DNA from 4 places in the Klebsiella sp. PL-2018 genome. Region 1 is predicted to be linked to each of the others. Evidence: predicted binding sites of a transcription regulator. Region 1 holds the regulator's gene; each other region holds the start of a gene.

Region 1 (2,203 bases):
CCTCCACGGCGTAGGCAAAACCGTCCAGCGCATAGGCGGTAAAGGTCAGCATCGTCATGAGGACCGCATTGACCGCGACGATATCGGCGCCAAGGCGGGCGCCAAATACCGTCACCGCCCCGAAGCAGAGCTGTAGCAGCAGCGAGCGCAGCATGATGTCGCGATTCAGCGCCAGCAGGCGGCGTATATCGCCGCGCCAGGCGTTTTTCAGCATCGACAGGGAAACGCCGCGCAGCGCCAGCACGCGTCTCGCCATCAGCAGGCCAATAAAGAAAGTGACGTATTCTGCGGTGACCGTCGCCAGCGCCGCCCCCTGCACGTTCATATGCAGGCCCATCACCAGCCATAAATCGAGCACAATGTTGAGGACGTTGCCGACTACCAGCAGGATCACCGGCGCTCTGGCGTACTGCACGCCCAGCAGCCAGCCCAGCAGGACCAGATTCGCCAGCGATGCCGGCGCGCTTAGCCAGCGGAGTTCCAGGAAGCGTCTGGCCTGTTCGAGCACGGCTTCGCTACCGCCGACGATATGCAGCGCCAGGTCGATTAACGGCATCCGTAAGAGCACAATCGCCGCCCCGGCGGTCAGAGCCAGGCCCAGCGGCTGTACCAGCGCACGCGCCAGCCGCTGCGGATCTTTTGCGCCAAACGCCTGCGCCGTCAGTCCGGTGGTACTCATTCGCAGGAACAACAGTAGCATAAAGAGGAAGCTGGTCGCCGTTGCGCCAACCGCCACGCCCCCCAGATAAACCGGGCTGTCGAGGTGGCCAATAACGGCGGTATCCACCAGCCCCAGCAGCGGAACGGTGATATTGGAGAAGATCATGGGCAGCGCTAAGCGCCACAGGGCTTTGTCGGCGGCGTTAAAAAGCATGGAGAAAGAGCCCAAATGAGGAAAAACGGCGCAGCATCATGCATCAGGTGATGATGCCGCGAGGTGAAGAGATTACTGCCAGTTGCCGTTGCGGATAACGCCGACGGCCAGGCCTTCAATAGTGAAGCTTTGCTCGCGAAGATCCACCACGATCGGCGAGAATTCGCTGTTTTCCGGCAGCAGTTCAACGACGTTACCCTGCTTTTTCAGTCGCTTCACGGTAACTTCTTCGTCGATGCGCGCCACAACCACCTGGCCATTGCGCACATCCTGCGTTTTATGGACGGCCAGCAGGTCGCCATCAAGAATACCGATGTCTTTCATCGACATCCCGCTAACGCGCAGCAGAAAATCGGCATTCGGCTTAAACATAGCCGGATCGACCTGATAGTGACCTTCGATATGCTGCTGGGCCAGCAGCGGCTCACCCGCCGCGACGCGGCCAATAAGCGGCAGACCCGTTTCTTCTTCCGTCAGCAGACGAATACCGCGGGAGGCGCCGGAAACGATCTCGATTGCGCCTTTACGCGCCAGCGCTTTCAGGTGTTCTTCCGCCGCGTTTGGGGAACGGAACCCCAAGCGCTGAGCAATCTCCGCACGCGTCGGCGGCATGCCCGTCTGGCTGATATGATCCCGAATGAGATCAAACACCTCTTGCTGCCTGGTCGTTAACGCTTTCATTCCGCCCCCTGGGTGTATATACAGTTATGCTGTGAGTATATACAGCTAACGGTGATTTTGGAACCACATTTCACACAAAAATCAGGAGTTTCTTTCCGTTTTGCGAGCCGCTACGCCAGGCGTTAGCGGTAGTTTGCCCATAAAAGCGTTCCCCACGCGATCAGCGCGATGATGATCGCCAGCAATACCGCCGCCGATCCCATGTCTTTCGCTCGCCCCGACAGCTCGTGATGTTCAGGGCCAATACGGTCAACAACCGCCTCAATCGCGCTATTGATAATTTCAACTATCATCACTAGCAGGACCGAGCTAATCAACAGCACCCGGGTGATGGCATCGACGTCTAACCAGCAGGCGATCGCCACGGCAACAACGGCCGCGATGCCTTCCTGACGAAAGGCGGCCTCGTTGACCCACGCCGCCCGGAATCCTTTCCAGGAATACCCTGCCGCTTTAATAATTCGGGTTAACCCAGTGGTATTATTGGCCATCAAACAAACCTTTTTATGTAAATGACGTCAATGAGTGTACGCGTTTGCCGCGTTACAACGGAAATTTTGCGCACTTTCTGTTATTCTTGCGGCGCATTTGCATGATTAACCAGAGGCTTCACATCGTCTATGTCTGGCTGGCAACGAATTTACTATA
Region 2 (2,203 bases), 120 kb from region 1:
CGGTGTCGCCGCTGTTCAGCGCATCGCGCAGCAGCGCCAGCTCCCGGCATTTTTGCAGGGCGAAGGCAAACCAGCTCTTCACTTCGGCATCGAGCCGCGTTTCCACGTTCAGATCGATCGGGCTGTGCAGCAGGGAGCAGGAAGAGGCTACCCACAGTTCACGTTTGCCGACGATATCTTTAACCTGCGCGTATTTCTCGCTCAGATCGGCGCGCCAGACGTTGCGGCCGTTGATCAGCCCCGCGGAGAGCAGCCAGTCGGCAGGCAGGCGCTTATGCAGTTCGGCGACATCGTCCTGGCCGTGGACCAGATCCACATGCAGGCCCTGTACCGGCAGTGCGGTAATGGTGTCGAGGTTATCGGTAATGCCTTCAAAGTAGGTAGTCAGCAGCAGCTTAAGCTGACCGCTAAGGGCCGCGTAAGCCGGTTTGAAGGCATCCAGCCACGCCTGCGGCAGCTCGAGCACCAGCGCCGGTTCATCAATCTGCACCCACTCAACGCCGCGTTTTGCCAGTTCAGTCAGCACCTGCTGGTAAACAGGCAGAATATCGTGCAGCAGGTTCAGGCGGTCGAACGGCTCGCCTTTCACCTTACCGAGCCACAGATAGGTGACTGGCCCAAGCAGGACGGGCTTCACTTTGTGGCCCAGCGCCAGCGCTTCGTCCACCTCATCCAACAGCTGGTTCCAGCTCAGTTTGAACTGCTGGCCCTTCACAAATTCCGGCACTATGTAGTGGTAGTTAGTGTTAAACCATTTGGTCATTTCCGCCGCCGCGGCCGGTTCGCCGGTCGGCGCGCGGCCGCGGCCTATGCGAAAAAGGGTATCGATATCAACGGAGCCGTCTTTGTTCTGATGACGAGCCGGCACGTTGCCAAGCCACAGGCTGGTGGTCAGAACATGGTCGTACCAGGCGAAATCGCCCACCGGTAGCAGGTCAATGCCCGCCTGCTTCTGCTGTTCCCAGTGGCGAGCGCGCAGTTCGCGGCCAACGGCCAGCAGTTCTTCGCGGCTGGTATTGCCCGCCCAGTAGCTTTCTTGCGCTTTCTTCAGCTCGCGGCGCAGGCCAATGCGAGGGAAACCGAGGGTGTGGTTAATAATTGTCATTTTTTGAGCCTCATAATTGCAATCCGAAAGATTTCGGATTTAGGGAAGGCGGCAAACTTGCTCATCCCCAGGAGCTTACTGAAGTAAGTGACGGGGGTGAGGAAGTGCAGCCAACACTGCCATAAATTCGAAAGATAAAGGATTTAGACGTCCAGATGTTTACACATCCATAATTGGCAGTTACTGTATATTCCTCAAGCGCAAATTATTCATGCCGAAGTGAAGGACTTTCATGATCGAAATTAAACACCTGAAAACGCTCCAGGCGTTGCGGAATAGCGGCTCTCTGGCAGGCGCGGCGGCGGCCCTGCACCAGACCCAATCCGCCTTGTCCCACCAGTTCAGCGATCTGGAACAGCGCCTCGGCTTCCGTCTGTTTGTACGTAAAAGTCAGCCGCTGCGCTTTACGCCGCAGGGAGAGATCCTGCTGCAGCTGGCCAATCAGGTCCTGCCGCAAATCAGCCGCGCCCTGCAGGATTGCAATGAGCCGCAGCAAACCCGGCTGCGTATCGCCATCGAATGCCATAGCTGTATTCAGTGGCTCACGCCGGCGCTGGAGAGTTTCCGCGCCCGCTGGCCGCATGTGGAGGTGGACTTTCAGTCCGGGGTGATCTTCGACCCGCAGCCGGGCCTGCAGCAGGGCGAGCTGGATCTAGTGATGACCTCCGATATCCTGCCGCGCAGCGGACTGCACTATTCGCCAATGTTTGATTTCGAAGTACGCCTGGTGATGGCGCCGGATCATCCGCTGGCGACAAAGGCGCGCATCGCGCCCGAGGATTTAGCGACTGAAATGCTGCTGATTTATCCGGTCCAGCGCGCACGTCTGGATATCTGGCGTCACTTCCTGCAGCCTGCCGGGATTAGCCCGCAGCTGAAGAGCGTCGACAATACGCTGCTGTTAATTCAGATGGTGGCGGCGCGAATGGGCATCGCCGCCCTGCCGCACTGGGTCGTGGAAAGCTTTGAGCGCCAGGGCCTGGTGGTGACCAAAACCCTGGGCGAGGGACTGTGGAGCCGACTGTACGCCGCGGTGCGCGACGGCGAGCAGCGCCAGCCGGTTACCGAGGCGTTTATTCGCTCAGCGCGGAACCACGC
Region 3 (2,203 bases), 1.4 Mb from region 1:
GCCGCATGCTAAAGGGCGTCGCCCGGTGCGTGCGCTGATCCTGACCCCAACGCGCGAGCTGGCGGCGCAAATTGGCGAGAACGTCCGGGATTACAGCAAATACCTCAACGTTCGCTCGCTGGTGGTGTTCGGCGGCGTGAGCATTAATCCGCAGATGATGAAGCTGCGCAGCGGCGTCGATATCCTGGTGGCAACGCCGGGTCGTCTGCTGGATCTTGAACATCAGAACGCCGTGAGCCTCGACAAAGTCGAAGTGCTGGTGCTGGACGAAGCCGACCGTATGCTGGATATGGGCTTTATTCACGATATTCGCCGGGTGCTGGCGAAGCTGCCGGCCAGACGTCAGAACCTGCTGTTCTCCGCAACCTTCTCCGATGACATTAAATCGCTGGCGGAAAAGCTACTGCATAACCCGCTGGAGATCGAAGTCGCCCGCCGCAACACCGCCTCTGAGCAGGTGAGCCAACTGGTGCATTTTGTCGATAAAAAGCGCAAACGCGAGCTGCTGTCGCAGATGATCGGTGAAGGTAACTGGCAGCAGGTGCTGGTCTTTACCCGCACCAAGCACGGCGCAAACCATCTGGCGGAACAGCTCAATAAAGACGGCATCCGCAGCGCCGCTATTCACGGCAACAAGAGCCAGGGCGCGCGTACCCGCGCATTGGCTGACTTTAAATCCGGCGGCATTCGCGTACTGGTGGCCACCGATATCGCCGCGCGCGGTCTGGATATTGAAGAGCTGCCGCACGTGGTGAACTACGAGCTGCCAAACGTACCGGAAGACTATGTGCACCGTATCGGTCGTACCGGGCGCGCCGCGGCAACGGGTGAAGCGCTGTCGCTGGTTTGCGTTGATGAACATAAACTGCTGCATGATATCGAACGCTTGCTGAAAAAAGGGATCCCGCGTATTGCCCTGGCGGGCTACGAGCCGGATCCATCGATTAAAGCCGAGCCGATTCAGAACGGTCGTCAGCAGCAGCGCGGCGGCGGTCGCGGTGGCCAGGGTCAGGGCCGCGGTGGCCAGGGGCAAGGTCGCGGTCAGCAGTCCGCTCCGCGTCGTACCGATGGCGAAGCGCCGAAAGCGCGAACTCAAGACGGTAAGCCTCCTCGCCGTCGTCGCCCGCGCAAACCCGCCGCGGCGGAGTAACGCTATCCCGTCACTCCTGTGGCGAGTGTCGCAATCGCGCGGCTAAGCCACTGATGGGTTGTCCGGGTAAGACTCCTTACCCGGACGCGCTTCGCTCAGCATAACCTCGAGCGTGATTCCAGTTTGCTCAGAAAGACGTTCCTTCCGACGGCTAAAAAATGGCACAATAGTGGCTGTTTATACAGTATTCAGGTTTTCTCATGGCTTTGACCGCAGCGCTGAAAGCGCAAATCGCCGCCTGGTATAAGGCGCTTCAGGAACAAATCCCTGACTTTATTCCCCGTCCTCCGCAGCGGCAGATGATTGCCGATGTGGCGAAGACGCTCGCCGGGGAAGAGGGGCGACATCTGGCGATAGAAGCCCCGACCGGCGTCGGCAAAACCTTGTCATACCTGATTCCCGGCATCGCCATTGCCCGTGAAGAACAAAAAACGCTGGTGGTCAGTACCGCCAACGTTGCTCTGCAGGACCAAATCTACAGTAAAGACCTGCCGCTGCTGCGCAAAATCATTCCCGACCTGCGATTTACCGCCGCCTTTGGCCGCGGGCGCTACGTCTGCCCGCGTAACCTGGCCGCGCTTGCCAGCACCGAGCCAACGCAGCAGGATTTACTGGCCTTTCTTGATGACGAACTCACGCCTAACAACCAGGCGGAACAGAAGCTGTGCGCGACGCTGAAAGCGGACCTTGATAGCTACAAATGGGACGGCCTGCGCGATCATACCGATAAAAATGTGGATGATTCATTATGGAGCCGCCTGAGCACCGATAAAGCCAGCTGCCTGAACCGCAACTGCCACTATTATCGCGAATGTCCGTTTTTTGTCGCCCGCCGGGAAATCCAGGAAGCGGAAGTGGTGGTGGCGAACCACGCGCTGGTGATGGCGGCGATGGAAAGCGAAGCGGTGCTGCCAGAACCGAAGCATCTGCTGCTGGTGCTGGATGAAGGCCACCATCTTCCGGAGGTGGCCCGCGATGCGCTGGAAATGAGCGCGGAAATCACCGCCCCCTGGTACCGCCTGCAGCTGGATCTTTTTACGAAACTGGTCGCGA
Region 4 (2,203 bases), 1.8 Mb from region 1:
CACCTCATCACCGCAGACGAACAGTTCGACGCCGAACAGGCCGTAGCCGCCCAGCGCCAGCACCACTTGACGGGCGATTTCCTGCGCGCGTTCCAGCGCCAGCGCGCTCATCTGCTGCGGCTGCCAGGATTCACGATAGTCGCCATCTTCCTGGCGATGACCGACCGGCGCGCAGAAGTGTACGCCATCCGCGGCGCTGACGGTGAGAAGGGTAATCTCGAAATCAAAATTCACCACGCCTTCAACGATAACGCGTCCGGCTCCGGCGCGGCCGCCCTGCTGCGCATACTGCCAGGCGTCAGCCAGCTGTTCGCTGGAACGAATAAAGCTCTGGCCTTTACCCGATGAGCTCATTACCGGCTTGACGATGCACGGCAGGCCTATCCCGGCGACGGCTTCGCGGAAGGCGGGTTCGCTGTCGGCAAAACGGTAGGCGGAGGTCGGCAGCTTCAGCTCTTCAGCGGCCAGGCGGCGGATCCCTTCGCGATTCATGGTGAGCTTTGCCGCGCGCGCGGTGGGGACGACTTTCTGCCCGGCCTGCTCCAGCGCGACCAGTGTATCGGTGGCGATGGCCTCGATTTCCGGCACGATAAAGTCAGGCTTTTCCTGCTCAATCAGCGCCTGCAACGTTTCGCCGTGCAGCATATTGATGACGTGCGAACGGTGTGCGACCTGCATGGCCGGAGCGTCAGGGTAACGATCGACGGCGATGGTCTCAATTCCCAGGCGCTGGCATTCAATGGCCACTTCTTTACCCAGTTCACCGGAACCTAACAGCATTACCTTTGTTGCCGCAGGGCGCAGCGCCGTACCTAATACAGTCATAACTCTCTTCCGCAGTAAAAAAACATGCGCCGCATTATAAACGAAAACGTTTGCGCATGTCTTTATGCGCGTCATTTGAGTTCGGGGAAGAAATTTGATATACTGTATAAAAATACAGTACTGAGAGGCTGCATCATGGCGGTTGAAATTAAATATGTAGTGATTCGCGAAGGTGAGGAAAAAATGTCTTTTGCCAGCAAAAAAGAGGCCGATGCTTATGACAAAATGCTCGATCTGGCGGAAGTACTGAACGACTGGCTGGTTGAATGCCCGCTAACGCTCGATGAAGAGCAGCGCGATAGCATGGCGATGTGGCTGGCCGAACGTAAAGACACCCTCAACCATATTTTGCGCTCCGGTAAGCTGCCGGAAGCCGAGGGCGCCGCCGAGGCGCCAGCCGATCGCGCAGAAGCAGAAGAGGGCGACAAGACCGACGACGTCGTCGAATCTGAAGCCCCGGCGCCGGCGAAGCCGCGCAAAGCGAAAGCGGCCTGAGCTACGCTGCCGCCGCCAGCGCTTCTGGCGGCAGGCTCCCGCGCTTCCCGGCGCGACATTTGCTCATCTTTAGCTGCCGATAACGTTTCCTGACGTCGCGTCGTTTAGGCTGGTGGTATCGCTTATCGCGCAACGAGGAAATGTATGGCTAACTGGCTTAATCAACTGCAGTCTCTGCTGGGTCAGCAGGGGCGGTCTTCTTCATCTGACGATCAATCAAGCGGCAAAAATTTACTCCTGCCGGGCGCGCTTGGCGGGCTGGCCGGGCTGCTGGTCGCCAGCAAATCATCGCGCAAGCTGTTAGCCAAATACGGCACCGGCGCGCTGCTGGTCGGCGGCGGCGCGGTTGCGGGCAGCGTTTTATGGAATAAATATCAGCAGAAGATGCGCGCCAGCGCGCAGCAGGCATCGGCTGATGTCGCGCCCGCACAGGCGCCATCTCCCGCACCGGCCGAACTCGACGCCCGCAGCGAACGGCTGATTATGGCGCTGGTCTTCGCCGCTAAAAGCGATGGACATATTGACGAACGCGAGCGGGCAAATATCGAAGAGCAGCTGCGTGCGGCAAACGTCGACGTCCAGGGCCGGGTGTTAATTGACCGGGCGCTGGCGCAGCCCCTCGACCCGCAGAGCCTGGCGCAGGGCATCTGCAGCGAGCAAGAGGCGCTTGAAGTTTACTATATCAGCTGCGCGGTCATTGATATTGACCACTTTATGGAACGCAGCTATCTGAACGCCCTCGGCGAAGCGCTGAAGCTCCCGCAGGAAGTGCGTGAGGATATCGAACGGGATATTCAGGCGCAAAAACAGGCCGTAACGCTCTAAATCCGCACGTTTCGCTTGCATCGCTGGCGACTTTTGCCACCCTTATATATTGTGTAGT

The links. The regulator LexA, encoded in region 1, represses DNA repair genes until DNA is damaged. The targets are predictions, from matches to a motif close to TNCTGTATGTACATACAGNA.
Region 2: metR (HTH-type transcriptional regulator MetR) is a predicted target of LexA. The motif match lies at 1,287-1,306, and genes of this name have one in related genera.
Region 3: dinG (ATP-dependent DNA helicase DinG) is a predicted target of LexA. The motif match lies at 1,318-1,337, and genes of this name have one in related genera.
Region 4: MKleb_RS10060 (YebG family protein) is a predicted target of LexA. The motif match lies at 926-945, and genes of this name have one in related genera.

What each region holds. Positions count from the first base shown of each region.
Region 1 is NZ_CP077673.1:395,435-397,637, reverse strand. It holds gene dinF (MATE family efflux transporter DinF) at 1-874, opposite strand, end outside; gene lexA (transcriptional repressor LexA) at 947-1,555, opposite strand; gene MKleb_RS01815 (diacylglycerol kinase) at 1,678-2,046, opposite strand; gene plsB (glycerol-3-phosphate 1-O-acyltransferase PlsB) at 2,176-2,203, shown strand, end outside.
Region 2 is NZ_CP077673.1:271,695-273,897, reverse strand. It holds gene metE (5-methyltetrahydropteroyltriglutamate--homocysteine S-methyltransferase) at 1-1,105, opposite strand, end outside; gene metR (HTH-type transcriptional regulator MetR) at 1,338-2,203, shown strand, end outside; gene MKleb_RS01245 (carboxylate/amino acid/amine transporter) at 2,179-2,203, opposite strand, start outside.
Region 3 is NZ_CP077673.1:1,838,032-1,840,234, forward strand. It holds gene rhlE (ATP-dependent RNA helicase RhlE) at 1-1,150, shown strand, start outside; gene dinG (ATP-dependent DNA helicase DinG) at 1,351-2,203, shown strand, end outside.
Region 4 is NZ_CP077673.1:2,166,327-2,168,529, forward strand. It holds gene purT (formate-dependent phosphoribosylglycinamide formyltransferase) at 1-825, opposite strand, end outside; gene MKleb_RS10060 (YebG family protein) at 961-1,320, shown strand; gene MKleb_RS10065 (tellurite resistance TerB family protein) at 1,465-2,145, shown strand.